Regions from separate parts of the Streptomyces sp. Qhu-G9 genome, predicted to be linked through region 4. Evidence: riboswitches for the same ligand, from Rfam matches in the RefSeq annotation. Region 4 holds a riboswitch; each other region holds the start of a gene.
What was found. A riboswitch is a leader RNA that binds a small molecule or an ion and turns the genes downstream of it on or off. The one in region 4 is predicted to bind cobalamin.

Region 1: linked by a shared signal. The riboswitch ahead of O1Q96_RS12340 (cobalamin biosynthesis protein) and the one ahead of O1Q96_RS38100 (ribonucleoside-diphosphate reductase subunit alpha) in region 4 are both predicted to bind cobalamin.
Region 2: linked by a shared signal. The riboswitch ahead of O1Q96_RS29210 (energy-coupling factor ABC transporter permease) and the one ahead of O1Q96_RS38100 (ribonucleoside-diphosphate reductase subunit alpha) in region 4 are both predicted to bind cobalamin.
Region 3: linked by a shared signal. The riboswitch ahead of O1Q96_RS15595 (ABC transporter substrate-binding protein) and the one ahead of O1Q96_RS38100 (ribonucleoside-diphosphate reductase subunit alpha) in region 4 are both predicted to bind cobalamin.

The regions. Positions count from the first base shown of each region.
Region 1 covers NZ_CP114283.1:2,405,086-2,412,274, reverse strand. The annotation lists gene O1Q96_RS12360 (class II aldolase/adducin family protein) at 1-12, opposite strand, end outside; gene O1Q96_RS12355 (lysozyme) at 207-944, shown strand; gene O1Q96_RS12350 (inorganic phosphate transporter) at 1,113-2,363, shown strand; gene O1Q96_RS12345 (hypothetical protein) at 2,383-2,604, shown strand; cobalamin riboswitch at 2,727-2,867, shown strand; gene O1Q96_RS12340 (cobalamin biosynthesis protein) at 2,978-3,934, shown strand; gene O1Q96_RS12335 (cobyric acid synthase) at 3,931-5,439, shown strand; gene cobN (cobaltochelatase subunit CobN) at 5,436-7,189, shown strand, end outside.
Region 2 covers NZ_CP114283.1:6,071,121-6,078,309, reverse strand. The annotation lists gene O1Q96_RS29230 (serine/threonine-protein kinase) at 1-185, shown strand, start outside; gene O1Q96_RS29225 (energy-coupling factor ABC transporter ATP-binding protein) at 233-1,096, opposite strand; gene cbiQ (cobalt ECF transporter T component CbiQ) at 1,093-1,842, opposite strand; gene O1Q96_RS29215 (energy-coupling factor ABC transporter substrate-binding protein) at 1,849-2,304, opposite strand; gene O1Q96_RS29210 (energy-coupling factor ABC transporter permease) at 2,301-3,002, opposite strand; cobalamin riboswitch at 3,033-3,215, opposite strand; gene O1Q96_RS29205 (nuclear transport factor 2 family protein) at 3,460-4,236, shown strand; gene O1Q96_RS29200 (cellulase family glycosylhydrolase) at 4,451-6,121, shown strand; gene O1Q96_RS29195 (SH3 domain-containing protein) at 6,735-7,145, shown strand.
Region 3 covers NZ_CP114283.1:3,128,586-3,135,774, forward strand. The annotation lists gene O1Q96_RS15585 (MHYT domain-containing protein) at 1-442, shown strand, start outside; gene O1Q96_RS15590 (CoA-binding protein) at 470-877, opposite strand; cobalamin riboswitch at 1,073-1,262, shown strand; gene O1Q96_RS15595 (ABC transporter substrate-binding protein) at 1,327-2,352, shown strand; gene O1Q96_RS15600 (FecCD family ABC transporter permease) at 2,349-3,365, shown strand; gene O1Q96_RS15605 (ABC transporter ATP-binding protein) at 3,362-4,216, shown strand; gene O1Q96_RS15610 (hypothetical protein) at 4,287-5,108, shown strand; gene O1Q96_RS15615 (SixA phosphatase family protein) at 5,105-5,653, shown strand; gene O1Q96_RS15620 (YigZ family protein) at 5,802-6,428, shown strand; gene O1Q96_RS15625 (exonuclease SbcCD subunit D) at 6,497-7,189, shown strand, end outside.
Region 4 covers NZ_CP114283.1:8,179,731-8,186,919, forward strand. The annotation lists gene O1Q96_RS38080 (GntR family transcriptional regulator) at 1-101, shown strand, start outside; gene O1Q96_RS38085 (DUF3311 domain-containing protein) at 306-587, shown strand; gene mctP (monocarboxylate uptake permease MctP) at 584-2,209, shown strand; gene O1Q96_RS38095 (GNAT family N-acetyltransferase) at 2,380-2,919, shown strand; cobalamin riboswitch at 2,994-3,130, shown strand; gene O1Q96_RS38100 (ribonucleoside-diphosphate reductase subunit alpha) at 3,269-5,689, shown strand; gene O1Q96_RS38105 (ribonucleotide-diphosphate reductase subunit beta) at 5,689-6,714, shown strand; gene O1Q96_RS38110 (hypothetical protein) at 6,627-6,863, opposite strand; gene O1Q96_RS38115 (helix-turn-helix domain-containing protein) at 6,957-7,189, shown strand, end outside.

The sequences.
Region 1 (7,189 bases), 5.8 Mb from region 4:
CCGCTCAGCCATGCCGCGATCCTGCCAGCAGCCCGCCCGGAGTCCGTGCGGACGAGGGCGCGGTCGGGCGGAAACGCGCGACAGAAGTACCGCGAACAGGAACGAACAGGTCGTCAAGTGTCCATGGCCGTCGGACGGCTGACTTTCCGTGATCTTCCAGTACTCTCTGGGAGATTTTTCGTGTGTGCTGCCATTCCGGGGGAAACATGGCTCGTGATCACCAACCGTCCCGTCACCGCGCCCGCCTCGTCGCGGCCTCCGTGGCGACGGTGGCACTCGGCGGTACGGCTCTCGCCGAGGTGCCGGCCTCGGCCGCCGACCGACCCAGGGGACACGACGTGTCCTCGCACCAGAAGAACGTGAACTGGCCGGCGGCGAAGAGCAAGGGCGCCGCGTTCGTCTACGTGAAGGCGACCGAGTCCACCACGTACCGCAACCCGTACTTCGACGGGCAGTACAACGGCGCCCGCGAGGCGGGCATCGTCCGCGGCGCCTACCACTTCGCACTGCCGCACAGGTCGTCGGGAACGGCCCAGGCCGCCTACTTCCTGCGCAACGGGGGCGACTGGCGGGCGGACGGCTGGACACTGCCGCCCGCGCTGGACATCGAGTACAACCCGTACGGCGAGAAGAAGTGCTACGGCCTGAGCAAGGGCAGAATGGTCGGCTGGATCAAGGCCTTCAGCGACGAGGTGAAGCGGCAGACCGGCCGCCGGCCGGTCATCTACACCAACCGCGACTGGTGGAAGACGTGCACGGGCGACAGCCCCGCCTTCGCCGACCATCCGCTGTGGCTGGCCCGCTACAGCGCGTCCGCGGGGCCGCTGCCGGCGGGCTGGGAATTCTGGACGTTCTGGCAGTACGACAACAGCGGCAGCCTGCCGGGTGACCAGAATCTCTTCAACGGGTCACCGTCCCAGCTGAAGAGATTCGCAAGGGGGTAGCGGACCCCTCCGTTCCGCCTCTGTTCGAGGGTCTTGGCCGCCGGTCCGACACAAGCGGAACGGCGGCACCTCTATCGGGTCACCCCATCGCCGGACTCAGTTCATCTTCCGTTCATCCAGGTTGCCTACGTTCCCCATGCCACTGTCGTCCAACAGAAGCCTGGGTAAATGGAACACATCACGCTCCTCCTCGGAATCGTGATCGTCACCGCTCTCGTGTTCGATTTCACGAACGGTTTCCACGACACTGCCAACGCGATGGCGACGACCATCTCGACCGGCGCTCTCAAGCCCAAGACGGCGGTGGCCATCTCCGCCGTGCTGAACCTCGTCGGTGCGTTCCTCTCCGTGGAGGTCGCCAACACGATCTCCAAGGGCCTCGTCGACGAATCCGGTATCCAGCCAGAGGTGATCTTCGCTGCGCTCGTCGGCGCGATCCTCTGGAATCTGCTGACCTGGCTCGTCGGACTGCCGTCCAGCTCCTCTCACGCCCTCATGGGCGGTCTCATCGGCGCCACGGTCGCCTCGGCCGGAATGGGCGCCGTCCACGGCGACGTGCTCGTCACCAAGGTCCTGATCCCCGCCATCGCCGCTCCGATCGTGGCGGGTCTCGCCGCGCTCCTGGCGACCCGGCTGACGTACAGGCTCGGCAAGCACACGGGCGAGAAGTCGTCGGCGAAGGGCTACCGCGCCGGCCAGATCGCCTCCGCGGGCCTCGTCTCCCTCGCCCACGGCACCAACGACGCGCAGAAGACCATGGGCATCATCACCCTGGCCCTGGTGGCCGGTGGCGCCCTCGCTCCCGATTCCGACCCGCCGGTCTGGGTCATCCTCTCCGCGGGTGTGGCCATCGCGCTCGGTACCTACCTGGGCGGCTGGCGCATCATCCGCACGATGGGCAAGGGCCTGACCGACCTCCAGCCCCAGCAGGGCTTCGCCGCCCAGACCAGTGCGGCCACGGTCATCCTGGCCTCCTCGCACATCGGCTTCTCCCTCTCCACCACGCACTCCGTCTCCGGTGCCGTGATGGGCGCGGGCCTCGGCCGCAAGGGCGGGGTGGTCCGCTGGTCCACCGCCACCCGGATGTTCGTCGCCTGGGGCCTGACCCTGCCGGCCGCGGCCCTGGTGGCCGCCCTCGCCGAGTACGTGACCTCCTTCGGGAACTGGGGCACGGGCCTCGTCGCCCTCTTCCTGGTCGCCTCCAGCGGCGCGATCTGGCTGGTCTCCCGGCGCCAGGTGGTCGACCACACCAACGTGAACGACACCGACGACCCTTCCGGCGTGGTCACCACGGCCATCGCCGCCGTCACCCCGCCTCCGCTCGGCAGCACGGTCGAGGACCTCACAGCCACCATCCCGGCTCCGGCCGAGACGCCCGCGAGCCCGTCGGCACCGTCCACGCCGTCGGCCGTGGTCTGAGCCCCAAGGAAGAGACAGCATGAAGATCGACTGGGCAGCCCTCGGTTCCGTGTTCGGAACCAGCCTCATCGTCACCGTCGCCCTCGTGGGCCTCTTCACCCTCGGCATCGTCGGCCTCTCCAAGCGGGAGTCGGCCTCCGCCCAGGGCAACTCCGCGACCCTCGCGGTCACCGGCGCGTACGCCTGCTTCGCGGCCTGCACGGCAGCCGTGTCGTACGGGATCTATCTGATCGTCGCCTGACCCCGCAGCACGTCCGTTCCGTACGAGACGGCCCCGTCGACCCCCTGGTCGGCGGGGCCGTCCCGCGTCCGCGTGTGGGGCTCAGCACACTCTCCCTTCGCAGGTCAACAGCAAGTTGACGGGTGTTCTCGGGCCGTGGTGGACTGCCGGAGCCATGTACGACGGCAGAAGAGGAAGCCGGTGCGAATCCGGCGCGGTCCCGCCACTGTTACCGGGGAATCCATCCCCCGGGAGCCAGGAACTCTCGCCGTCGGTCTCGTCGAACCAGGGCGTGGACACCCTGAGTGAGGACATATCGCCATGCGCGGCTGCCTGTTGTGGACCAGTGTGCCCAGTACGAGGGTTCCGCCTAGCGTGACGGCGGGCTGAACCGATGCGTGCCGACCGCGTCTTCGCGTACGGCGCCGCCGCCGGCCTCCTCGGTGACCTGCTGCTCGGCGATCCACGCCGGGGGCATCCGGTCGCCGCGTTCGGCCGGGCCGCGGGCGCCGTGGAGCGCGTCCTGTGGCGTGACCACCGCGGGTGGGGTGCGCTGCACACCGCCGTGTGCGCGGGCGGCGCCGTGGCCCTCGCCGTGGCCGCCGACCGTTCCGTACGTACCTCCCGTGCCGCCTCCGTCGCACTGACCGCCGCCACCACCTGGGCCGTCGTCGGGGGGACTTCACTAGGCCGGGAGGCCCGCGCGGTCGCCGGGGCGCTCGACGCCGGGGACGTCGACGTGGCCCGCGAGCGGCTGCCGCACCTGTGCGGGCGTGATCCGCAGGCGCTGGACGCCGACGGGATCGCCCGTGCCGTGGTCGAGTCGGTCGCCGAGAACACCTCCGACGCGGTGGTGGGCGCCCTGGTGTGGGGCGCCGTGGCGGGCGTGCCCGGTCTGGTCGGGTTCCGGGCCGTCAACACGCTGGACGCCATGGTCGGACACAGATCGGCCCGCCACCGCCGTTACGGGTGGGCCTCCGCGCGGCTCGACGACGTGGCGGGATGGCCGGGAGCCCGGCTGACGGCCGCCCTCGCGACCGTCGCCGGAGGCGACCCGCGGGGAGCGGTCCGCGCCTGGCGGGCGGACGCCGGCCGGCATCCGAGTCCCAACGCCGGCCCCGTCGAGGCCTCGTTCGCGGGGGCGTTGGGGGTGCGGCTCGGCGGAACACTCTCGTACGAGGGGCGGGTCGAACACCGGCCCGTGCTCAACGGTCCCGGGCGGGCCGTACGGGTCGCGGACATCGAGCGGGCCGTCCGGCTCTCGCGACGCGTGAGCCTGCTCGCGCTGGGTGCGAGCGTCGCGGGGCGGCTGCTCGCCAAGGGGCTTCTCACGAAGGGGCGTACGACATGAGCGGGGGACTCCTCGTCGCCGGCACCACGTCCGACGCGGGCAAGAGCGTCGTGACCGCCGGGATCTGCCGGTGGCTGGTGCGGCAGGGCGTGAAGGTCGCGCCGTTCAAGGCGCAGAACATGTCGCTGAACTCGTTCGTCACGCGGGAGGGCGCGGAGATCGGCCGGGCGCAGGCCATGCAGGCGCAGGCCGCCCGCGTGGAGCCCACCGCGCTGATGAACCCCGTGCTGCTCAAGCCGGGCAGTGACCGCAGCAGCCAGGTCGTCCTCATGGGCAAGCCCGTGGGCGAGATGACTGCGCGCGGCTACCACGGCGGGCGCCAGGAGGCGTTGCTCGGGACCGTGCTGGACTGTCTGGCCGAGTTGCGGGGCACGTATGACGCGGTGATCTGTGAGGGGGCGGGCAGTCCCGCCGAGATCAACCTGCGGCGGACGGACATCGTGAACATGGGGATCGCACGCAACGCGCGGCTGCCCGTGCTCGTCGTCGGCGACATCGACCGCGGAGGGGTCTTCGCCTCCTTCTTCGGCACGGTGGCCCTGCTGTCGCGCGAGGACCAGGAGCTCGTCGCCGGGTTCCTCGTCAACAAGTTCCGCGGGGACGTCTCGCTGCTCGAACCCGGCCTCGACATGCTGCACGGGCTCACCGGGCGGCGCGCGTACGGCGTCCTGCCCTTCCGGCACGGGCTCGGTATCGACGAGGAGGACGGACTGAGGGTCTCCCTGCGGGGCTCGGTCCGGGAGTCCGAGGTCTCCTCCCCGGTCGGCGAGGACATTCTCCGGGTGGCCGTCTGCGCGATCCCCCTGATGTCCAACTTCACGGACCTGGACGCCCTCGCCGCCGAACCGGGCGTCGTCGTGCGGTTCGTGGACCGGGCCGAGGAACTGGTGGACGCCGACCTGGTCGTCGTACCCGGCACCCGGGGCACGGTCAAAGCCCTGGAGTGGCTGCGGGAGCGCGGTCTCGCGGACGCCATCTCCACACGGGCCGCGCAGGGCCGACCCGTCCTCGGTGTCTGCGGTGGCTTCCAGATCCTCGGCGAACACATCGAGGACGAGGTCGAGTCGCGCGCCGGCCGGGTGGACGGGCTCGGACTCCTCCCCGTACGCGTGCGGTTCGCGAGGGAGAAGACCCTCGCCCGTCCCGTCGGCGAGGCCCTCGGCGAACCCGTCGAGGGGTACGAGATCCATCACGGGGTCGCCGAAGTGACCGGTGGCGAACCCTTCTTGGACGGCTGCCGGGTCGGCGAGGTCTGGGGCACGCACTGGCACGGCTCGCTGGAGTCGGACGGTTTCCGCCGTGCCTTCCTGCGGGAGGTGGCCGCCGCCGCGGGGCGCCGCTTCGTACCGGCCGCCGACACGTCGTTCGCAAGGCTGCGCGAGGAGCAGCTGGACCGGCTCGGCGATCTGATCGAGGAACACGCGGACACGGACGCGCTGTGGCGGCTCATCGAGTCCGGCGCGCCTTCAGGACTGCCCTTCATTCCACCGGGAGCGCCCGCATGAGCACAGTGTTGTTGTTGTCGACCGCCGACACGGATCTGCTGGCGGCGCGTGCCTCCGGCGCCGCGTACCGGATCGGCAATCCGACCCGCGTGGACGTCGCGGAGGAGCTTCCCGCGCTGGTCGAGGGCGCGGACATCGCCGTCGTACGGCTGCTGGGCGGCAAGCGTGCCTGGGAGGACGGGCTCGCCGCTCTCAGGGCGTCCGGCGTCCCGACCGTGCTGCTCGGCGGCGAGAGCGTGCCCGACGCGGAGCTGATGGCCGAGTCGTCCGTGCCCGCGGGTGTCGTCGCGGAGGCACTGCGCTATCTCGTCGAGGGCGGCCCGGACAACCTGGCCGAGCTGGCCCGCTTCCTCTCCGACACCGTGCTGTTGACGGGCGAGGGCTTCGAGGAGCCGCGGAAGATGCCCGAGTACGGAGTCCACGGCGGGCGCACGCACGTCGAGGGCCGTCCGACCGTGGGCGTGCTCTTCTACCGGGCCCACCACCTGAGCGGCAACACGGCCTTCGTGGACACGCTGTGCGACGCGATCGAGGCCCGGGGCGCCAACGCGCTTGCCGTGTACTGCGGTTCGCTGCGCGGCGCCGACGCGGAGCTGTACGAGATGCTCGGCAAGGCCGACACGCTGGTCGCCACGGTCCTCGCCGCAGGCGGCACGCACGCCTCGAAGGCGTCCGCGGGCGGTGACGAGGAGGCCTGGGACATCGGCGCGCTCGCCGACCTCGACGTCCCCGTCCTGCAAGGGCTCTGTCTGACCTCCTCCCGGTCGGCCTGGGAGGCGTCCGACGCGGCGCTGTCCCCCATGGACGCGGCGATGCAGGTCGCGATCCCGGAGTTCGACGGTCGCCTCATCACGGTCCCGTTCTCGTTCAAGGAACAGGGCCCGGACGAGGTGCCGGTGTACGTCGCCGACCCCGAGCGGGCCGCGCGGGTCGCCGGAATCGCCGTGCGCCACGCCCGGTTGAAGCACAAGCCCAACGCGGACAAGAAGCTCGCGCTCGTCTTCACGGCCTATCCGACCAAGCACTCCCGGGTCGGCAACGCGGTCGGGCTCGACACCCCCGCGTCGGCGGTACGGGTCCTCGACGCGCTGCGGGACGCCGGGTACGCCCTCACCGAATACCCGGACAACGGCGACGAGTTGATCCACCGGCTCATCAACGCCGGTGGCCACGACGTCGAATGGCTCACCGAGGAGCAGCTCGCCGCCGCCCCCGCGCGGGTGCCGCTCGCGGACTACCGGGCGTGGTTCGACAAGCTCGACCCAGGGCTGCGCGAGGGGATGCTGGAGGCGTGGGGCGAGCCGCCGGGCGGCCTGTACGTGGACGGCGACGACATCGTGCTGGCGTCCCTGCAGTTCGGGAACGTCGTCGTGATGATCCAGCCGCCGCGCGGTTTCGGCGAGAACCCGATCGCGATCTACCACGACCCGGACATGCCACCCTCGCACCACTACATGGCGGCCTACCGCTGGCTGGAGAACAGCTTCGGCGCGGACGCCGTCGTGCACATGGGCAAGCACGGCACGATGGAATGGCTGCCGGGCAAGGGGCTCGGGCTCGGCGCGGGCTGCGCGCCGGACGCCGTCCTCGGTGAACTCCCGCTCGTCTACCCGTTCATCGTCAACGACCCCGGCGAGGGCACCCAGGCCAAGCGCCGCGGGCACGCCACGGTCGTCGACCACCTCGTCCCGCCGATGGCCCGCGCGGACACCTACGGCGACCTCGCGAAGCTGGAGCAGCTCCTCGACGA
Region 2 (7,189 bases), 2.1 Mb from region 4:
AGGCGGACAAGAAGCTGAACGTCGGCAAGGCCACGAGCCGCTATCTGCTGGTCAAACCGCCCAGCACGGTGTTCGGTACGGCGGCTTACATGTCCGCCTACCTCAGTGACGAGTACAACAAGGGTGGCTACGTGCAGGCGGACCCGCACGGCAAGGTGACCAAGGTGGTGTCTTCCGACGGATAGCGAACGGCGTGCGGGCCGACGGCACATGAGCCGTCAGCCGTCAGCCGTCAGCCGTCAGCCGGTACCGGGGGAGTGGAGTGTCGGGAGGTCATGGCGGCCAGTTCCTCCGCGGTCCGCGGGCCGGGTGACAGGTCGGTCAACAGGCCTTGCGTCCGCAGGAGTTGAGCGACCGCGACACCCCAGGGCAGACGCAGACCCGCCTGCTCCAGGAGATCCGCGCGGGCCAGCGTCCCGGCTGCCGGGCCGGTGAACACTCCGGCCGGGGTGAGGAGGGCGGCGTCGTCGGCCCAGCGCAGGGCGAGGTCCACGTCGTGCGTCGCCATCACCACGGTGGTACCGCTCTCGCGCAGCCCGTCCAGGGCCGCGAGCAACCGTTCCTGGCCGTCCGGGTCGAGCCCGGCGGTCGGTTCGTCGAGGATCAGGACGCGCGGCCGCATCGCCACGGCGCCCGCGATCGCGGTCCGTTTGCGCTGGCCGTAGGAGAGCAGATGGGTGGGCCGGTCGGCCAGGGCGCTGATGTCCAGCGCGGCGAGCGCCTCGTCCACCCGGGCCCGTACCTCGGGGGCGGTCAGACCGAGGTTCAGCGGCCCGAACGACACGTCCTGGGCGACGGACGCGGCGAACAGTTGGTCGTCGGGATCCTGGACCACGAGTTGGACGGTCGTGCGCAGCCTGGTCAGGCCCTTGCGGTCGTACCGGACCGGCTGGTCCGCGACAGCCAACTGGCCTGTGTCCGGCCGCAGTCCGCCGCTCAGCAGTCGCATCAGGGTGGTCTTGCCGCTGCCGTTGCGGCCGAGGAGGGCGAGCGCGCGTCCCTCGCGCACCTCGAAGTCGAGGTCGCTGAGCACGGGCGGGCCGTCCTCGTAGGCGTAGGACGCGCCCCGCAGGGCGACCAGCACGGGCTCGCTCATCGCAGCGGCCTTTCCAGTACGAAGGTGAGGGCGGCCACGGCCGTGAGCAGCGCGACGCTGGCGAGCGTGAAGCGTGCGGAGACGCGGGCCTCCGGAACGAGGACGCGCAGGGTTCCGTCGTAACCGCGTCCGGCGAGCCCGGCCTGCAGCCGTGTCGCCCGGTCGAAGGCCCGGACGAACGCGGTGGCGCCGAGCCCCGCCAGCGAACGCCACTGGGCGGCCCGTGTGGTGTGCCCGAGCCGTGCGGCCTGCGCGTCCCGGATCCGCCGTACGGAGTCGAGCAGCAGGAAGCTCATCCGGTACGTCACCAGGGCGACGTCGACGACCGGCGCGGGCACCCCGGCCTTCACCAGGCGCGGCAACAGGTCGGACAGGGGGGTCGTGAACGCGAACAGCAGGACGCCGAGTGAGGCCGCGGAGGTACGCAGCAACAGTTCTCCGGCGCGTACGGGCCCGCCGCCGGCCGGTGTCAGGAAGCCGTCGGGCCCGCCGACCTGCAGGAGCAGGGGAAGGGCCCCGGTCACACAGAACCCCAGTGGCACCCGGTAGGCGCGCCACAGCCGGCGGGCGGGCACGCCGGCCGGGCCCAGCAGCACGGCGAGGGCCGTCAGCAGGACCAGCGCGGCGCCGGGCCAGGGCGGGAGGGAGATCGCGAGCACGGTCAGGCCCAGTCCGAGGACGGCCTTGTCCACCGGGTGGCGGCGGCGCCAGCGGCTGCTGTGCGCCGCCGCGTCAATGGGCAGCATGAACGCTCAGATCCGTCCGACCGAGGACTCACCTGTGCTGCCGGGTGTGCTCTCGTGGGCCTTTGCGGTGGTGCTGCCCGGTGAAGTGGTGACCTCCGCGGGGGTGGTGACGTCCGGGGCGGTGACAGGCGTGGAGTCCTGGCCGTCCTGCTGTGCCCGGGCGCGCAGTTCGCCCTGGCGGCGGCCTCGGCGGACACCGAAGTAGTAGGCGAGGACACCGGCACCCAGGGCGGCCTGGAGGGCGAACAGTGCTGATTCGATCTCGCCCGACGGCGGCTCGTACAGAGGGGAGAACCAGGGCTCGTAGTCGGGTTCGATCTCCGTGATCGCGGTTTCCGCCTCTGCGTCGGCGCCCGCGAACGGCTCCTTCTTGTGATCGCCGAGGCCGAGGGCCAGCGGCAGGACGGCGAGTGCGACCACGACGAGGAGCAGCAGCGCGTTGATCTTCGTGTTCCTGCTCATCGGGCCGCCGCCTCGGTCTCGGTCCTGGACTGCTTCTTGGTGAGGAGCACGCCGAGCCGGGTCAGTTCGCCCTTGCTGGACTGCACCAGGAGCCGCATCACGAGCACGGTGAGAAGGCCCTCGCTGACCGCGAGCGGAATCTGGGTGACGGCGAAGATCGAGCCGAACTTGCCGAGTGCGCCCAGGAAGCCGCTGCTCGGGTCGGGGAACGCGAGCGCCAGTTGCACGCTGGTCACGCAGTAGGTGGACAGGTCGGCGACGAACGCGCCGAAGAACACCGCGACCATCAGCGGTACGTCGAAGCGCCGCAGCAGCCGGTAGATGCCGTAGCCGGCCCATGGCCCGACGATCGCCATGGAGAAGACGTTCGCGCCGAGTGTCGTCAGGCCGCCGTGGGCGAGCAGCAGGGCCTGGAAGAGCAGGGTGATGGTGCCGAGCACGGCCATGATCGGCGGCCGGAAGAGGATGGCACCCAGCCCGGTGCCGGTGGGATGCGAGCAGCTCCCGGTCACCGAGGGCAGTTTGAGTGCGGAGAGGACGAACGTGAAGGCTCCGGAGGCACCGAGGAGCAGGGTGCTCTCGGGGTTCTCCTTGACCTCACGGGTGAGTGACCGGGCTCCGTGAACGACGAAGGGCGCGGACGCGACGCCCCAGGCGATCGCGTGCGCCGGTGGGAGGAAACCCTCGGCAATGTGCATGGCTCAGCAGACCCTCTCCAGCACCTCGTGGATGGTTGACGTGCCTTGGCCGGTCTCCTGGCTGACGGGTACCACCGCCCGTGCTCCGCCTTCCCGGGTCCGAGGACCCAGTGGCTGCCCGTGAGGGCCGGAGCCGGACTTCCCGATCACAGTGGCGAGGGCCGCACCGGCATCACACCGGATTTCCCGTTCACCAAGGCGTGGTGACAGTAGTGCGCGTACAGGGGTGGTGACAAGCGGCCCTCAGGGGCGCGAGGGTGGTGACGGAGCGCACGCCGATTCCCGGGCGGGGCCGGAGCGGCGGCTCGGCCGCTCCACTCATGAGCCGACAGTTCCGGGGTGGCCGGGACTGCCGGTTCCTTCGCGTGTCCCATGATCCGCAGGTGATGCTGGGGGAATGTCGATCCCGTGTCGCTCAATTCGTCGGTGGGACGCATCGGTGAGGTGCGGGAGTCTCATGAACACAGGAGGAACCATGAAGTACATGCTGCTGGTCTGCGGGGACGACACCGCCGACGCCTCCGGCACGGCACCTGTCGAACCATGGGTGGCGGACCTGACGCGGCGTGGCATGCGACTGCACGGCCACCGGCTGCGGGCCCCGGCCGACGCGGTCACCGTACGTGTACGGGGTGGTGAAGTGCTGCGCAGCGACGGGCCGTTCGCTGAGACGAAGGAGTACGTCGCCGGTTTCGACGTTCTCGAGTGCGACAGCCTGGAAGAGGCCGTCGAGGCGGCCGCGAAGCATCCGGTGGCGGCCGTGGGAGCCGTGGAGGTGCGTGCGTTCTGGGAGGAGGAGGACGCCGAGGGGGAGATCCGCCGCCTCGACGCGGAGTTGACCGCGGCCGGGCGCGAGCGGGACTTCGACCGTGCGATGGCCTGCTACGCGCCGGACGTCGAGGTGTTCCATCCCGTCAGCGGCTTGGAGCAGCACGGCGTCGAGGCCCTTCGCAAGGCCGAGGAGGTGTGGTTCTCGGTGCTGCGGGGGCCGGTGGAGCGCGAGGTGCTCGACTTCCGTGTCCGGGTCGACGAGAGCATCGCGTTCAGTCACGCGCTCGTGCGGATGCGCGCGACGCTGATCAGCGGTGAGCCGCTGGACACCACGGCGAGGGTGACCACCGGCTACCGCCTGGCCGGCGACCGCTGGCTGATCGCCCACCAGCACACGTCCGTGCCCTTCGACACCGGCGTCCCGATCGGAGCGCCCGAGGACCCTGGAGCCCCGGAAGTCTGATGAAGGCTGGGCCGCGCGCGGCCGGTACGCCGGACTGGGCGGAGGGAGGGCCGCCTGGCGCGTCGGGGCGGGCCCTCTCAGAGGGCCCGCCCCGACGGCCGGTACGAGCCGGAGCCTGCGCGATGTCTTGACGTGCTCCTGGCAAGATGACTCTATGGGAGCGCTCCCACTTCCCGAAACTCACGTTTCTTGGCGCTCACTTTCTGGAGTCGCAGTGAGAAGAGCAAGAAGCACGACACGAAAGAACCTCGTCAGCGCCCTGCTGGCCGGGCTGGCCACCCTCCTGGGGCTCGTCCTCCTCGGCGCTCTCGTCCCGGCCGCCGCACACGCCCAGTCGCCCGGCGCCCTCGCGACCGGCCTCCATATCGACGACGGCCGCCTCGTCGAGGGCAACGGCAACGACTTCGTCATGCGCGGGGTCAACCACGCCCACACCTGGTATCCGGGCGAGACACAGTCACTGGCCGACATCAAGGCACTCGGCGCCAACACGGTCCGCGTCGTCCTCTCCGACGGCCACCGCTGGACCAGGAACAGCCCCGAGGACGTCGCCGCCGTCATCGCACAGTGCAAGGCCAACCGGCTGATCTGTGTGCTGGAGGTGCACGACACCACCGGCTACGGCGAGGAGGCCGCGGCCGGCACACTCGACCACGCGGCCGACTACTGGATCAGCCTCAAGAGCGTGCTCGCCGGCCAGGAGAACTACGTCATCGTCAACATCGGCAACGAGCCCTGGGGCAACACCGACCCCGCCGGCTGGACCGATCCCACGATCGCCGCCGTCAAGAAGCTGCGCGGCGCCGGGTTCGAACACACCATCATGGTGGACGCACCCAACTGGGGCCAGGACTGGCAGGGCGTCATGCGCGCCAACGCCCAGTCCGTGTACGACGCCGACACCACCGGCAACCTGATCTTCTCGATCCACATGTACAGCGTCTACGACACCGCACAGGAGATCACCGACTACCTGAACGCCTTCGTCGACGCCGGACTGCCCCTCCTCATAGGCGAGTTCGGCGGGCCCCCCGACCAGTGGGGCGACCCGGACGAGGACACCATGATGGCCGCGGCGCAGCAGCTCCGGCTCGGATACCTCGCCTGGTCCTGGAGCGGCAACACCGATCCGATCCTCGACCTCGCGATCGGCTTCGACCCCGACCGGCTCAGCTCCTGGGGCCAACGCATCTTCAACGGCGTCGACGGCATCGCCCAGACCTCCCGGGAAGCCACGGTCTACGGTGGCGGCAACCCGGGCGACACCCAGGCCCCGACCACGCCCGGCACCCCCCGTGCCTCCGCCGTGGGCGCCACGTCCGTGACCCTCGGCTGGACCGCCGCGACCGACAACGTCGGTGTCACCGGTTACGACATCGTCCGGGTCAGCGGCGGCTCCGAGACCACGGTCGCCGCGTCGGCCGTCACCACGGCCACCGTGACCGGCCTCACCGCGGACACGGCGTACACCTTCGCCGTCTACGCCCGTGACGCGGCCGGAAACCGTTCGACCCGCTCGGCCACGGTGAACGTCACCACCGACGAGGACGGCGGCACCCCGGGCGCGGGCTGCTCCGTCGGATACCGCGTCGTCAACGAGTGGCCGGGCGGCTTCCAGGGCGAGATCACCATCCGCAACACCGGCACCGCCGCTGTCAGCGGCTGGAAACTCGCCTTCACCTTCGCCAACGGCCAGACCGTCTCCAACATGTGGGGCGGAACCCCCACGCAGAGCGGTGGCACGGTGAGTGTCGCCCCCGCTTCCTACACCTCCACCATTCCCGCGAACGGCTCGGTCACCGTCGGCTTCACCGCCAACAAGGGCGCTGCCAACACCGCTCCGACCACGTTCACGCTCAACGGCACCACCTGCGCCATCGCCTGACCCGGCATGCGTACGGGCCGGCGGGGTCACTGTGCCCCGTCGGCCCGTACGCATGCCGCAAACCCTCTTCACGCCCGCCGGCCGGAGCCCGAGCGGGAGCCGCGCAGGACCGTGCCTCCGGGCCTACGGGTCTCCCGCGCCCAGGCCTTTCGGCTGAGACCGAAGATGGGTGCGGGGCGGACGGGGCCACGGGCAAGCTGACGGCACCAAGTGCCTGAGCGTGTGGACCGCGCGCCCAGGTGCTCGTCAGGTACGGGACAGATGCACGCGCCCTGAACGGGCCTCCCGAACGGAGTCCGGTCAGGACGTCATTCGGGGGAAACCATGTCTGATCGTTCGAGCCCGCACGCCACTTCGGCGACTCCGCCCGTCTCTCCGGTGGCCGCCACGTCGGCCACCGTGGAGCTGCCCTCGGCGGAGCTCCGCCGGGCGATGGCCAGCTTCCTGAACGCAGGCCGTGCGGACAGCAACAGGCCTCTCCTTCAGGGTTACTGACTGCCCGTCAATGCCAGCTGCACCCTCTCTGCTATTGCCCTGACCGGCCCACGCCCAGAAGCAGGGCCTCCGTCCTTCTTCACAGAATGGATTCGCCATGATCCGGTTCCGCTCAGCCATGTCCTCAGGCGGTCGCGACCGCGCCGTTCCCTTCGGCAAGCGGGTGGCGGCCGGGTTCGGCGCCGTCGGCCTGGCAGCCGTCGCCCTGCTCGGCGCGTCAGGCCCCGCGCACGCGGACGGCCACGGTCCCGGCAACTACGGCGTATGGGCCAGCGGCGTCAACGTCCGTGACGGCGGCGAATGGTGCCAGCTGTACCCGTCGCCCACCGAGTGCACGCGGATCGTGGCCACGGTCAGCGCTCCCTCACAGGTGTACGTGTACTGCCAGCAGGCGGGCGGCCAGACCGTCGGCGGGAACCCCTACTGGGTGTGGGTCATTGCCCCCAACGGCGTCCGGGGCTGGATGGCGGGCTACTACATCAAGAACAACAGCAACTGGATCGACGGCGTGCCGGACTGCCGGGCCTGACGCCCCTGTGAGCGAGCCGTCGGGCCGGTCGCCGACGGGCTTCT
Region 3 (7,189 bases), 5.1 Mb from region 4:
GGCGCTCTCCGTCGTGATCGCCATCGTCGCCGCCACGGCCGCGCTCTGGGCCGCGGTCGCGATCCGCGGCTTCCTGACCAGCCTGGGTGCGAGCCTCGTCATGGGTGTGGCCGTGTCCGGCATGCACTACACGGGCATGGCGGCCGTCAGCGTGCATCTGCACGGGGCGACCGGCACGCCGGGGGACGGCGGTTCCGCGTACTCGCTCCTGCTGCCCATGCTCATCGGCCCGGTCCTCTTCCTGCTGCTCGCGGGAGTGGTCGTGATGTTCGACCCGATGCTCGTCCTCGGGGACAGCGACCGGAACCGGGCCACGACCCGCGGTCGCACCGTGGCCCAGAGTACGGAGCGGCCCGCCCGCCCCGGGGCCCTGTTCGAGGCCCCGTCCGCCACGGATCGGCGCACGTACGAGTCAGGGGCGCCCGCCCGGCGCGGCTGGTGAGCGAAGGCGCGGCCGCCGTCCGGCAGGTCAGCCCAGGCGGGGGATCTCGATCGCCGGGCAGCGGTCCATGACCATGTCGAGGCCGGCCGCGCGGGTGCGCTCGTACGCGGCCTCGTCGATCACGCCGAGCTGGTACCAGACGGCCTTGGCGCCGATGGTGACGGCCTCGTCGGCGACGGCGACGGCGAGGTCGCTGTTGACGAACACATCGACGACGTCGACGTCGAAGGGGATCTCCTCCAGCGAGGCGTACCCCTTCTCCCCGTGGACCGTCTCGGCCTTCGGGTGGACCGGGACGACGCGCTTGCCGTAGCGCTGGAGCACTTCGGCGACGCCGTACGCGGCACGCCGTTCGTTCGAGGACAGGCCGACGACCGCCCAGGTGTCGCCGAGCTCGGTGAGGATCTTGCGGACGGTTGCCGGGTCGCCGTACACGGTGGGCCTCCTGGGAGTGCGGGTGAGGGCTGCTGCGCCGGACAACAGCGGGCGCGGGGCGGTGATTCCCGGTGCCGGGCGTCGCCGCCCGGGCGGCGACGCCCGCCCGGCCGCGGGGGAGTGGGCAGAGCGCCTGGCGTAGAACGTCCCCGGATCCGGGCCTCTCGCACCGCCGCGAGGCCGCGAAAGCCGCCGTGATAGCTTGCCGAGGCCAGTCGAACCCATGTACGTGGGTCAGGGAATCCGGTGGAAATCCGGAGCTGACGCGCAGCGGTGAGGGTGACGGGCGGGGCATCGGCCACTGGACCGGTATGACGGTCCGGGAAGGCGCCTCGTCCGGGTGAACCCGAGTCCGAAGACCTGCTGGCGGCCTCCGCGGTCCCTTGACGGCGGGGGAGCACCGTACGACCGGGCTCCGCGTTCGAGCCCTCGACGCCCGAGGAACTTCCGTGCCCTTCGCACGTCTTGCCCGTCCTGCCGCCCTCGTCCTGTCCGGGGCCCTCCTGCTGACCGGTTGCGGTTCGCAAGGAACGCCGTCCGGCGCGGACTCCGGGGACACCGTCACCCTCGACAACTGCGGTGCGTCCGTCCGCGTCGGCTCACCGCCACGGCGGGCCGTCTCCCTCAACCAGGGCACCACCGAGATCCTGCTGTCCCTCGGCCTCGCCGACCGCATGGCCGGCACCGCCACCTGGACCGATCCGGTGCTGAAGGGCCTGGAGAAGGCCAACGCGAAGGTGGAGCGGATCGCCGACAACAACCCCTCCTTCGAACGTGTCCTGGACGCCGACCCCGACTTCGTCGCCGCCTCGTTCGTGTCCACGCTCGGCAAGGGAGGCGTGGCCACCCGGCAGCAGTTCGACAGGCTCGGTGTCCCCACCTACGTCTCGCCCTCGGACTGCGAGGGCAAGGACAACGCGTCCGGCGGCGACGGCGCCCGTGAGCGGGCCCTCGACATCGGCACCGTCTACGGCGAAGTGCGCGACCTGGCCGAGGTGTTCGGCGTGGAGGCGCGGGGCGAGCGGCTCGTCGCCGACCTCAGGCAGCGGGTGAAGAAGGCCATCGCAGGGGTCGACGCGTCCGACGTCACCCTCCTCTACTGGTTCGCCAACTCCGACTCGCCCTACATGGCGGGCTGTTGCGGCGCGCCCGGCATCATCACCCGGGCCGTCGGCGCGAAGAACGTCTTCGACGACACCCACGACGAGTGGCCCCAGATCAACTGGGAGACGGTCGCCGACCGCGACCCCGACGTCCTGGTCATCGGTGACCTCACGCGCAGGTCGCAGACCGCCGAGTCCGCGAAGAAGAAGATCGAGTTCCTGGAGTCCGACCCGGTCACCAAGAACATGACCGCCGTCAGGAAGAAGCGGTACGTCCTGCTCAGCGGGCAGGCCCTGAACCCGACCATCCGCACGGTCGGGGGCATCGAGCAGGTCGCCTCCGCCCTGCGGGAGTTCGGGCTCGCCGGGTGACGCGGCCGCGCCTGCTACTGCTCGTCGCGGCCGGTGCCGCGCTGCTCTGTGTGTCCGTCGCCGTGGCGATCACCATCGGCCCGGCGGACATCCGCGTCGGCGACGTGTGGTCCGCCGTTGCGGCCCATCTGGGGTTCGGAGCCACGGAACTGAGCCCCGTCCGCGACGGCATCGTCTGGGAGCTGCGTCTGCCGCGCACGCTCCTGGCGGCCGTGTGCGGAGCGGGACTCGCCGTGTGCGGCGCGGTGATGCAGTCCCTGCTGCGCAACCCGCTCGCCGACCCGTTCGTCCTCGGGGTGTCCTCGGGCGCCTCGACCGGCGCCGTCGTCGTGGTCGTGCTCGGAGTCGGCGGAGGCCTGGTCTCCGTCTCCGCGGGCGCGTTCCTGGGCGCGCTGCTCTCGTTCGGGCTCGTCCTGCTGCTGAGCCACACCCTGGGCGGTGCGACGGACCGCGTGGTGCTGAGCGGTGTCGCGGCGATGCAGCTCTTCTCCGCGCTCACCTCGTTCGTCGTGATGACGTCCGCCGACGCCGAGACCACCCGCGGGGTGCTGTTCTGGCTGCTCGGCTCGCTGAGCGGAGTCGGCTGGACCGACGTCTGGGTCTGCGGCGCGGTGCTCGGGGTCACCCTGCTGGTGTGCCTCGGGCACGCGCGCACGCTCGACGCGTTCGCCTTCGGCCAGGACGCCGCCGCGACGCTCGGCGTGTCCGTGGCCCGCACCCGTCTGGTGCTGCTGTGCGCCACGGCGCTTCTGACGGCCGCCCTGGTCAGCTCGGCGGGCGCGATCGGCTTCGTCGGGCTCGTGCTGCCGCACGCCGCACGGGCGTTGGTGGGCTCCGGGCACGCCAGGCTGCTGCCGGTCACCGCACTGGCCGGAGCGGTCTTCCTCGTGTGGGTCGACACCCTGGCCCGTACCGTCCTCGACCCCCAGGAGGTACCGGTGGGCGTGGTGACCTCGCTGATCGGCGTGCCGGTCTTCGTACTGGTGCTGTACCGGACGCGGAGGACGGGATGACGACGGACAGTGCCAGGACCGCCGGGGCCACCAGGAGCACCGGACCCACGGAGGCCGCGCCGGACGAAGGGCTGCACGCCCACCGCGTGAGCCGCACCGCCGACAACCGGCTCATTCTCGACGGCGTCAGCATCACCCCCGCCAGGGGTGCCACCGTCGGCCTCCTCGGGCCGAACGGCTCAGGCAAATCCACCCTCCTGCGCCTCCTCGCCGGCGTCCTGGCCCCGGCGTCGGGAGTGGTCACGCTCGACGGCAGCCCCCTCGCGGACCTGAGCCGCAGGGACATCGCGCGCCGGGTCGCCGTGGTCGAGCAACAGGTCGACACCCAGGTCGAGTTGAGTGTGCTGGACGTCGTACGGCTCGGCCGCACCCCGCACCGCCGTGCCTGGACGCCCGCGTCCCCGGCGGACGAGGAAGCCGTGCGGGACGCCCTGGACCGCACCGGACTCACCGGCCTCGCCCACCGCTCCTGGCACACCCTCTCCGGCGGCGAGCGCCAGCGCGTGCAGATCGCCCGCGCGCTCGCCCAGGAGCCCCGCGAGCTGCTCCTCGACGAACCGACCAACCACCTGGACATCCAGCACCAGCTCGACCTCCTGACCCTCGTCACCTCGCTCCCGGTCACCAGCGTCGTCGCCCTGCACGACCTCAACCTCGCGGCGATGTACTGCGACCAGCTCCTCGTCCTGCGCGAGGGACGCGTGGTGGCCGGCGGCACCCCGGGCGACGTCCTCACCGAGCAGCTCATCGCCGAGGTGTACGGCGTCCGGGCCGCGGTCACGCGCGAGGGCCCCGACGGCCGGGCGCACGTGCGTTTTTTGGGCACCGTGGGCCGGCCCGCGCCCCGATGACGCGGGAACGCGTGTCCGCCACGACGTCGGCATCCCTGCGCGCGGCCCCTCACGCGCCTACGCTCAGCCCGTGCTGCGTATCACCGACGCCCGAACCGGCGACTCCGTCACCGCCGCCCCCGCCCGCCGGGGCCTGACCCGCGTCGAGGCCCATGTGCCACGCCCCGACACCACCGGCCTGCGGGTGCTCCTGATCGCCGACGTGCTCGTACGGGCCCTGGAGCTCAGCGGAACACCCGTCTGGACCGTCCTGACCGGCACGGAAGAGCGCGCGGAGCTCCGGGCCCGGGCCGCGGAGCTCGGCATCCGTCCGTTCGAGGACGAACGGGACAGTGGCTCCGGTCTGGGCGAGGCCCAGGTGCTGCGCGTACTCGGCCCGCCCGACCGGCCGGAGGGCAACGATCCGGAAGGCGGCGAGCGGGAGAACGGCGAGCGGGAGAACGGCGAGTCGGTGGCCGGGGAACCGGTGGCCGGTGAGGCGGCGGGCGGTCTGCGCGTCGAGGTCGCCGGGGCAGAGGTCGAGCAGGGTGCGGCGCACGACGAGGAGAGCGCCTCGGCGCTGCGCCTCGCCCTGCTCGCACACCCCCGCGGCGAGACCCTGCGCATCGGCGCCGCGGACCTCGCGGCCGCGCAGGAGAACCTGAGACGCTGGCGGGACGCCGTCGCCACCTGGGCCACCCGGCCCTCCGGGCCCATCCCCGATCCCGTACGGGAACAGCTGCGCGCCGCCTGGGAGGACGACCTGGACGTGCCCGCCGTACTCGGTGTCCTGCGGAAGGTGGAGACGTCGGGGACGGTTCCCGACGGGGCCCGCTTCGAGACGTACGCCTACGCGGACCGGCTCCTCGGGCTGGAGCTCACCCGTGACATCGGCCGCGGGGCCCCGGCGTGATCGCGCGCGCCGGAGCGGGCCCGCTGCGCCGTCTGATCATTCTGCGGCACGCCAAGTCCGCCTGGCCTGACGGCGTCACCGACCACGAGCGGCCGCTCGCACCGCGCGGGCGCCGGGACGCCCCGGCCGCCGGACGCGCCCTCACCGCCGCGGACTGCCTGCCGGAGCTCGCGTTCTGTTCCACCGCCGTGCGCGCCCGGCAGACCTGGGAGCTGACTGCCGCACAGTGGGGCACCCCTCCTCCCGTACGTCATGACGCGCGGCTGTACGGGGCCGACGTACCCGAGCTGCTGGAAGTGGTGCGCGAGGCACCCGCCGAGGCCAAGACCCTGCTGCTCATCGGGCACAACCCCGGCCTGGAGGACCTGGTGCTGACGCTGGCCGGCGACAGCCTCGACGACGCGCTCGACGACGTGCGTACGAAGTTCCCCACCTCGGCCATCGCGATCCTCGCCCGGCACGGCGGCTGGGAGTCGCTCGGCCCCGGTACCGCCCTGCTCACGGACATGATCGTGCCGAGGGGAAGGAAGAAGGACGGCACGTAGATCGAGGGGGAGGGGGAGCGGGAGGAGCCGGGGGTGTTGGGCGGTGAGGGCGGCGGGGCAGGGCTCGGCGGACCGCTGCCGCCCTCCTGGGACGGCGCCGCCCAGGCGACGGTCGCACGCGTGTGTTCCGCACGCATACGCTGGTCCGATGCAGGACGAGTACCGCACGGTGGCCCGCGCAGGCGTGCACGAGATCGAGATCAACCGCTCCCGCTTCCTCTGCGCGCTGGCGCCGGCGGCCACCGAGCGGGAGGCCCAGGACTTCGTCGCGGCCGTCCGCAGGGAGCACGCGGACGCGTCGCACCACTGCTTCGCGTACGTCATCGGCGCCGACGCCGCCGTGCAGAAGGCGAGCGACGACGGTGAACCGGGCGGCACCGCGGGCGCCCCGATGCTCCAGATGCTGCTGCGACGCGACATGCGCTACGTCGTCGCCGTCGTCACCCGCTACTACGGAGGCGTCAAACTCGGCGCGGGCGGACTCATCCGGGCCTACGGCGGCGCGGTGGGCGAGGCACTGGACACCTTGGGCACACTCACCCGCCGACGCTTTCGCCTCGTGACCCTGACCGTCGACCACCAGCGGGCGGGCAAGGTGGAGAACGACCTGCGCTCGACCGGCCGCGACGTACGTGACGTGCGCTACGGGGAGGCCGTCACCATCGAGATCGGGCTGCCGGACTCCGAAGTCGACGCCTTCCGCAGCTGGCTCGCCGACATCACGGCCGGGACAGCCGGGTTCGAACCGGGCGGAGAGGCGTACGGGGACGCATAGGCCGCACATCGGGCCGATACGGGAGTAGCCGCCCGTGATGTCCGACCCGGCCGTTAGTCTCGGGGATCATGAGGCTTCTGCACACTTCCGACTGGCATCTCGGCCGGGCGTTCCACCGGGTGAACATGCTCGGAGCCCAGGCCGAGTTCATCGGCCACCTCGTCACCACCGTGCGCGAGCGCGAGGTGGACGCGGTGGTCGTGTCGGGGGACGTGTACGACCGGGCCGTGCCCCCGCTGGCCGCGGTCGAGCTCTTCGACGACGCGCTGCACCGCCTGGCCGGCCTCGGCGTGCCCACGGTGATGATCTCCGGGAACCACGACTCGGCGCGCCGGCTCGGCGTCGGCGCCGGACTCATCGACCGCGCCGGCATCCATCTGCGGACCGATCCCTCCGCGTGCGGCACGCCCGTGGTGCTGGCGGACGCCTTCGGCGGTGTGGCCTTCTACGGACTGCCGTATCTGGAACCGGCCCTGGTGAAGGACGAGTTCGGAGTGGACAAGGCGGGCCACGAGAGCGTGCTCGCCGCCGCCATGGACCGGGTGCGCGCCGACCTCGCCACCCGCGCGCCGGGCACCCGTTCCGTCGTCCTCGCCCACGCCTTCGTCACCGGTGGTGAGGCCAGCGACAGTGAGCGGGACATCACGGTGGGCGGGGTCGCCGCCGTCCCCGCGGGGGTCTTCGACGGCGTCGACTACGTGGCGCTCGGCCATCTCCACGGCAGCCAGACCATCACCCCGCGCGTGCGCTACTCGGGCTCG
Region 4 (7,189 bases):
ACTCGCTGGACAAGGACGAGCAGCCGGTGGAGTGGGTGCGGTCGGTGTACCGGGGGGACCGCTACAAGTTCGTCGCACGGCTCAAGCGGCCCACGGAGTAGGTCCGCAGGGAGTGTGCGGGCGGCTGTGCGCGGACCGCCGGGAGGCGGATCCGCGGCAGGGCATCCGCCGTGGTCCGGCATCCGATCCGGCGGCGGAAGGGTACGCGATCTCCGGTGTGCGGACGGGGGGTTCCATAAAGCAAAGCCGTCCCTTAGATTTCCTGCGCGTCGCACAGGTGATCAGTGAGGGGACGGAGCCGTCATATGCCGGACACACCGGACGCGCCGAGAGCGCCCGAAGAGAAACCGCCGGTGGTGACACCGGTCCGTGTGGTGATCGCCCTCTGTCTGATCGCGCCGTTCGTGGCGATGCTCTGGGTGGGGTCGTACGCGAAGGTCGACCCGGCCTTCATCGGCATCCCGTTCTTCTACTGGTACCAGATGCTGTGGGTGTTCGTCTCGACCGCGCTCACCATGGTCGCGTACGCGCTGTGGAACCGTGACCAGCGCGCCCGCAAGTCCCGGAAGGAGGGCGCGTCCGCATGAACGACGGCGTGAACGGCGTGGCACTCGCCGTCTTCATCTTCTTCTTCCTGGCCGTCACGGTCATGGGCTTCCTCGCGTCGCGCTGGCGCCGGGCCGAGACCGACAGCCTCGACGAATGGGGCCTGGGCGGACGGTCGTTCGGCACCTGGGTCACGTGGTTCCTGCTCGGCGGCGACCTCTACACGGCATACACCTTCGTGGCGGTCCCGGCGGCGATCTACGCGGCGGGCGCGGCCGGCTTCTTCGCCGTCCCCTACACGATCCTGGTGTACCCGCTCATCTTCACGTTCCTGCCCCGCCTGTGGTCGGTCTCGCACAAGCACGGGTACGTGACGACGTCGGACTTCGTACGCGGGCGCTTCGGCTCGAAGGGGCTGTCGCTCGCGGTGGCGGTGACCGGCATCCTCGCGACGATGCCGTACATCGCGCTCCAACTGGTCGGCATCCAGGCCGTCCTGGACGTGATGGGCGTCGGCGGCGGGGAGGACACCAACTGGTTCATCAAGGACCTGCCGCTGCTCATCGCCTTCGGCGTGCTGGCCGCGTACACGTACTCGTCCGGCCTGCGCGCACCGGCCCTGATCGCGTTCGTCAAGGACACGCTGATCTACATAGTCATCGCGGTCGCGATCATCTACATCCCGATCAAGCTGGGCGGCTTCGACGAGATCTTCGCCAAGGCGGGCGAGGCCTACAGCCAGACCAACCCGGCGACGGGCGCGCCCCGTGGCGCCCTGACCCCGAGCGAGGCCGGCCAGTGGACGTACGCGACGCTGGCCCTGGGCTCGGCGCTGGCGCTGTTCATGTACCCGCACTCGATCACGGCGACGCTGTCCAGCCGCAGCCGTGAGGTGATCCGGCGCAACACCACGATCCTGCCGCTGTACTCGCTGATGCTGGGGCTGCTCGCGCTGCTCGGGTTCATGGCGATCGCGGCCGGGATCAAGGTGCAGAACGGGCAGTTGGCGATCCCGCAGCTCTTCGAGACGATGTTCCCGGCCTGGTTCGCGGGCGTGGCGTTCGCGGCGATCGGTATCGGCGCGCTCGTACCGGCGGCGATCATGTCCATCGCGGCGGCGAACCTCTTCACCCGCAACATCTACAAGGACTTCATCAAGCCCGACGCGACACCCGCCCAGGAGACCAAGGTCTCCAAGCTGGTCTCGCTGCTGGTGAAGGTGGGCGCGCTGGCCTTCGTCCTCACCATGGACAAGACCGTGGCGATCAACTTCCAGCTGCTGGGCGGGATCTGGATCCTGCAGACCTTCCCGGCGCTGGTCGGCGGTCTGTTCACCCGGTGGTTCCACCGGTGGGCGCTGCTCGCGGGCTGGGCGGTCGGCATGCTGTACGGCACGGTCGCGGCGTACGGGGTGGCCTCGCCGACCCAGAAGCACTTCGGTGGTTCGGCCAAGGAGATCCCCGGGATCGGCGAGATCGGGTACATCGGCCTGACGGCGTTCGTCCTGAACGTGGTCGTGACGGTCGTCCTGACCTTCGCGCTGAGGGCCTTCAAGGCCCCCGACGGCATCGACGAGACGTCGCCGGAGGACTACACGGCGGACGCCGGCGACAAGGGCGTCCAGGTGGAGCTGCCGCCGGCCACGGCCGGGGCGGGGCACTAGGCCCTGTCGGCCTGGCCCGAGGGGCGGCCGGGGGCGTTCTCGCCCCCGGCCGCCCCTGCCCGTCTTCTCCTCCGGGCCCAGGGCCCGCCCCCCGCTCCCCCGCTCCCCGGAAGCCGGAGGAGCGGAAAATCCGGGAGCCGCCGTCGCCCTCCTCGGGCACACTGCGGGGCATGGACATCGCGATCAGGCGGGCGGAGCCCGGGGAGTACACGGCGCTGGGAGAGATCACCGCGCAGGCCTATCTCGGGGACGGGCTGCTCGACTTCGGGGAGAGCGACGAGTATCTCGGCGAGCTGCGGAACGTCGCGAAGCGCGCCGCCGCGGCCGACGTGCTGGTGGCCGTGGAGAGCGCCGGGACCTCCAAGTCCTCCAAGTCCTCCGGGGGCAGGGTCCTCGGCGGGGTGACCTTCGTGCCGTCCGGCGGACTCATGGCCGAGATCTCGCGCGAGGGCGAGGCCGAGATACGGATGCTGGCGGTCTCGAAAGAGGCCCGAGGACGGGGCGTGGGCACCTCCCTCGTCCGCGCGTGCATCGACCGCGCCCGGACCACGGAGGGCTGTTGGGGCATCGTGCTGTCCACCCAGCGCACCATGCACAGCGCCCACCGCATCTACGAGCGCCTCGGCTTCACCCGCGCCCCCGGCCGCGACTGGAACCCCGTCCCGCAGCTGGACGACATCATGCTCCTCAGCTACGAGTTGACGCTCTGACACACTCCGCTGCACCCTCCGGAGCCGCCACGACACAACATGTGGGGGTGCTTCCGGAGCCCGGCACAAGATGTATGCTCATGCTCGCTGTCGCCGCAGGGGAATCCGGTGTGAATCCGGAACTGTCCCGCAACGGTGTACTTGTACGCGTATGCCCGCATGCCGTCGTACAGGAGTCAGTCCGAGGACCTGCCGACAGCGCGCCCAGGCCGTCCGGCCCGGGTGCATGACGTCCGGGCCTCGCGGAGTGGGCCGGTGGACGCGGGGTACCGCTGCGCGGAGCCGATACCCCCGTGTGCCCCGAACCCCTCTCCCCGCAGGCCCCGTGCCGAGCGAGGGAGAGCCCCACGTGACCATCGCGCCAGCCGATCCGGTTTCAGCGGAAGCGACACAGGACCAGCAGGACAGGGCCGCGGCCGACGGACCGGGAACCGCGTTGCTGCGGACCCTGACCGCCTTCACCGCCGACCTCCCCGGCGCCGACCCCGGCAGGGTCGCCGCGGCGGCCCTGCGCGGCCGGTCCGCCGTCGCGGACGAGCCGGAGCTGCGCGAGCTCGCCACGGAGGCGGCCGCGGGTCTCATCTCCGAGGACCCGGTGTACTCGAAGCTGGCCGCACGCCTGCTGACGGTCGGCATCACCGCGGAGGCCGCCTCGCAGGGCGTGCGCTCCTTCTCCGAGTCGGTCGCCGTCGGCCACCGCGAGGGCCTGATCGCCGACCGCACGGCCGAGTTCGTCCGCGTCCACGCGGCCCGTCTCGACGCGCTGATCGACGCCTCTTCCGCCGAGGGCGCCGACGACCGCTTCGGCTACTTCGGCCTGCGCACCCTCCACAGCCGGTACCTGCTACGGCACCCGATCACCCGGTCCGTCATCGAGACGCCCCAGCACTTCATGCTGCGGGTGGCGAGCGGTCTCGCCGAGGACGCCACGAGCCGCTCGGTGGACGAGGTCGCGGCGCTGTACGCCCTCATGAGCCGCCTCGACTACCTGCCCTCCTCCCCCACCCTCTTCAACTCCGGTACGCGGCACCCGCAGATGTCGTCCTGCTACCTCCTCGACTCCCCGCTGGACGAGCTGGACTCCATCTACGACCGCTACCACCAGGTGGCCCGCCTCTCGAAGCACGCGGGCGGCATCGGCCTCTCGTACTCCCGGGTCCGCTCCCGCGGTTCACTGATCCGCGGCACGAACGGGCACTCGAACGGCATCGTCCCGTTCCTGAAGACGCTCGACGCCTCGGTGGCCGCCGTGAACCAGGGTGGCCGGCGCAAGGGCGCGGCCGCGGTCTACCTGGAGACCTGGCACTCCGACATCGAGGAGTTCCTGGAGCTGCGCGACAACACCGGTGAGGACGCCCGGCGCACGCACAACCTGAACCTCGCGCACTGGATCCCGGACGAGTTCATGCGCCGGGTGAACGAGGACCGCGTCTGGTCGCTGTTCTCGCCCTCGGACGTGCCCGAGCTGGTCGACCTGTGGGGCGAGGAGTTCGACGCCGCGTACCGCAAGGCCGAGGAGCAGGGTCTCGCCAAGAAGACCATTCCGGCCCGCGATCTGTACGGCCGCATGATGCGCACCCTCGCCCAGACCGGCAACGGCTGGATGACCTTCAAGGACGCCGCCAACCGCACGGCCAACCAGACGGCGCTGCCCGGCCACACGGTCCACTCCTCGAACCTGTGCACCGAGATCCTGGAGGTGACGGACGACGGGGAGACCGCGGTCTGCAACCTCGGGTCGGTGAACCTGGGCGCCTTCGTCGACGCGGACGCGCGGGACATCGACTGGGAGCGGCTGGACGCGACCGTCCGTACCGCCGTCACCTTCCTCGACCGGGTCGTCGACATCAACTTCTACCCGACCGAGCAGGCGGGCCGTTCCAACACGAAGTGGCGTCCGGTGGGCCTGGGCGCGATGGGTCTGCAGGACGTCTTCTTCAAGCTGCGGCTGCCCTTCGACTCCCCGCAGGCGCGCGCGCTCTCCACCCGGATCGCCGAGCGGATCATGCTCGCCGCGTACGAGGCGTCCGCGGACCTCGCCGAGCGCAACGGCCCGTTGCCCGCCTGGGAGAAGACCCGTACGGCCCGGGGGGTGCTGCACCCGGACCACTTCGACGTGGAGCTGAACTGGCCGGAGCGCTGGTCGGCGCTGCGGGAGCGGATCGCCTCGGTGGGCCTGCGCAACTCGCTGCTCCTCGCGATCGCCCCCACCGCGACCATCGCGTCCATCGCCGGTGTCTACGAGTGCATCGAGCCGCAGGTCTCCAACCTGTTCAAGCGCGAGACCCTGTCCGGCGAGTTCCTCCAGGTCAACTCCTACCTGGTGGCCGAGCTGAAGGAGCTCGGCGTGTGGGACGCGCAGACCAGGGAGGCGCTGCGTGAGTCGAACGGCTCGGTGCAGGGCTTCACCTGGGTCCCGCAGGACGTGCGCGACCTGTACCGCACGGCGTGGGAGATCCCGCAGCGCGCTCTGATCGACATGGCCGCCGCCCGGACGCCGTTCCTGGACCAGGCCCAGTCGCTGAACCTGTTCCTGGAGACGCCGACCATCGGCAAGCTCTCCTCGATGTACGCGTACGCCTGGAAGTCGGGTCTGAAGACGACGTACTACCTGCGCTCGCGCCCGGCCACCCGCATCGCCCGCGCCGCCCAGGCCCAGACCCGGACCGAGGCGCGGCCCGAGAAGACCATTCCCGTACAGCAGGCCGCCGACCCCGACGCCGTCGCCTGCTCCCTTGAGAACCCCGAGTCCTGCGAGGCCTGCCAGTAATGACCACCGCACCTGAGAAGAGCGAGAAGAACCTTCTCGACCCTGGCTTCGAGCTGACCCTGCGCCCCATGCGCTACCCGGACTTCTACGAGCGCTACCGGGACGCGATCAAGAACACCTGGACCGTCGAGGAGGTCGACCTCCACTCGGACGTCACCGACCTGGCGAAGCTCTCACCGGGCGAGCAGCACATGATCGGCCGGCTGGTCGCGTTCTTCGCGACGGGCGACTCGATCGTGTCGAACAACCTGGTGCTGACGCTCTACAAGCACATCAACTCCCCCGAGGCGCGGCTCTACCTGAGCCGCCAGCTCTTCGAGGAGGCCGTGCACGTCCAGTTCTATCTGACGCTGCTCGACACCTATCTGCCCGATCCGAAGGACAGGGCCGCGGCCTTCGACGCGGTGGAGAGCATCCCCTCCATCCGCGAGAAGGCCGAGTTCTGCTTCAGGTGGATGGACTCGGTGGAGAAGCTGGACCGGCTGGAGACGAAGGCCGACCGCCGCCGCTTCCTGCTCAACCTCATCTGCTTCGCCGCGTGCATCGAGGGGCTGTTCTTCTACGGGGCCTTCGCGTACGTCTACTGGTTCCGCAGCCGGGGCCTGCTCCACGGTCTGGCGACCGGCACCAACTGGGTGTTCCGCGACGAGACGATGCACATGTCCTTCGCGTTCGAGGTGGTCGACACCGTCCGCAAGGAGGAGCCGGAGCTCTTCGACGACGAGCTCCGGCGGCAGGTCACCGACATGCTCCGGGAGGCCGTCGAGGCCGAGCTGCAGTTCGCGCGCGACCTGTGCGGTGACGGCCTGCCGGGCATGAACACCGACTCCATGCGGCAGTACCTGGAGTGCGTCGCCGACCAGCGCCTGCAACGCCTCGGCTTCGCCCCGGTGTACGGCTCCGAGAACCCCTTCTCGTTCATGGAGCTCCAGGGGGTTCAGGAGCTGACCAACTTCTTCGAGCGCCGCCCCTCGGCGTACCAGGTGGCGGTGGAGGGTTCGGTCGACCTCGACGAGGACTTCTGACCCTGCGAGCGGCCCTGTTCGGCCTCCCTGAGCTGACGGTCGATGCGCCGGTCGCGCACGACACCGGTCACCGCGGGGAGGACGAGCAGGACGAGGATTCCGAGGACGGTGAGCATTCCGATCAGGCCTTCCAGCTGTGTCGTATTCATGGACACCACTGTCGCGCCGAATGCTCCTTACCGTGAGTGGCAGGACTGCCGTGCACCCTCGATTTCCTGCCAGATCGGGTGCACACTGGCAGCATGCTGACCAACGTGGCCGCCGTCCTCCTCGACGGCGTGCATCCCTTCGAACTCGGCGTCGTCTGCGAGGTCTTCGGCCTCGACCGCAGCGACGAGGGGCTGCCGGTGTACGACTTCGCGGTCGCCTCGGCCGAGGGGCCGCACCTCGGCACCCACGTACCGGGGCTCACGGTCTCCACGCCGTACGGCCTCGACCGGCTCGACGAGGCCGACCTGGTCGTCGTGCCCGCCGG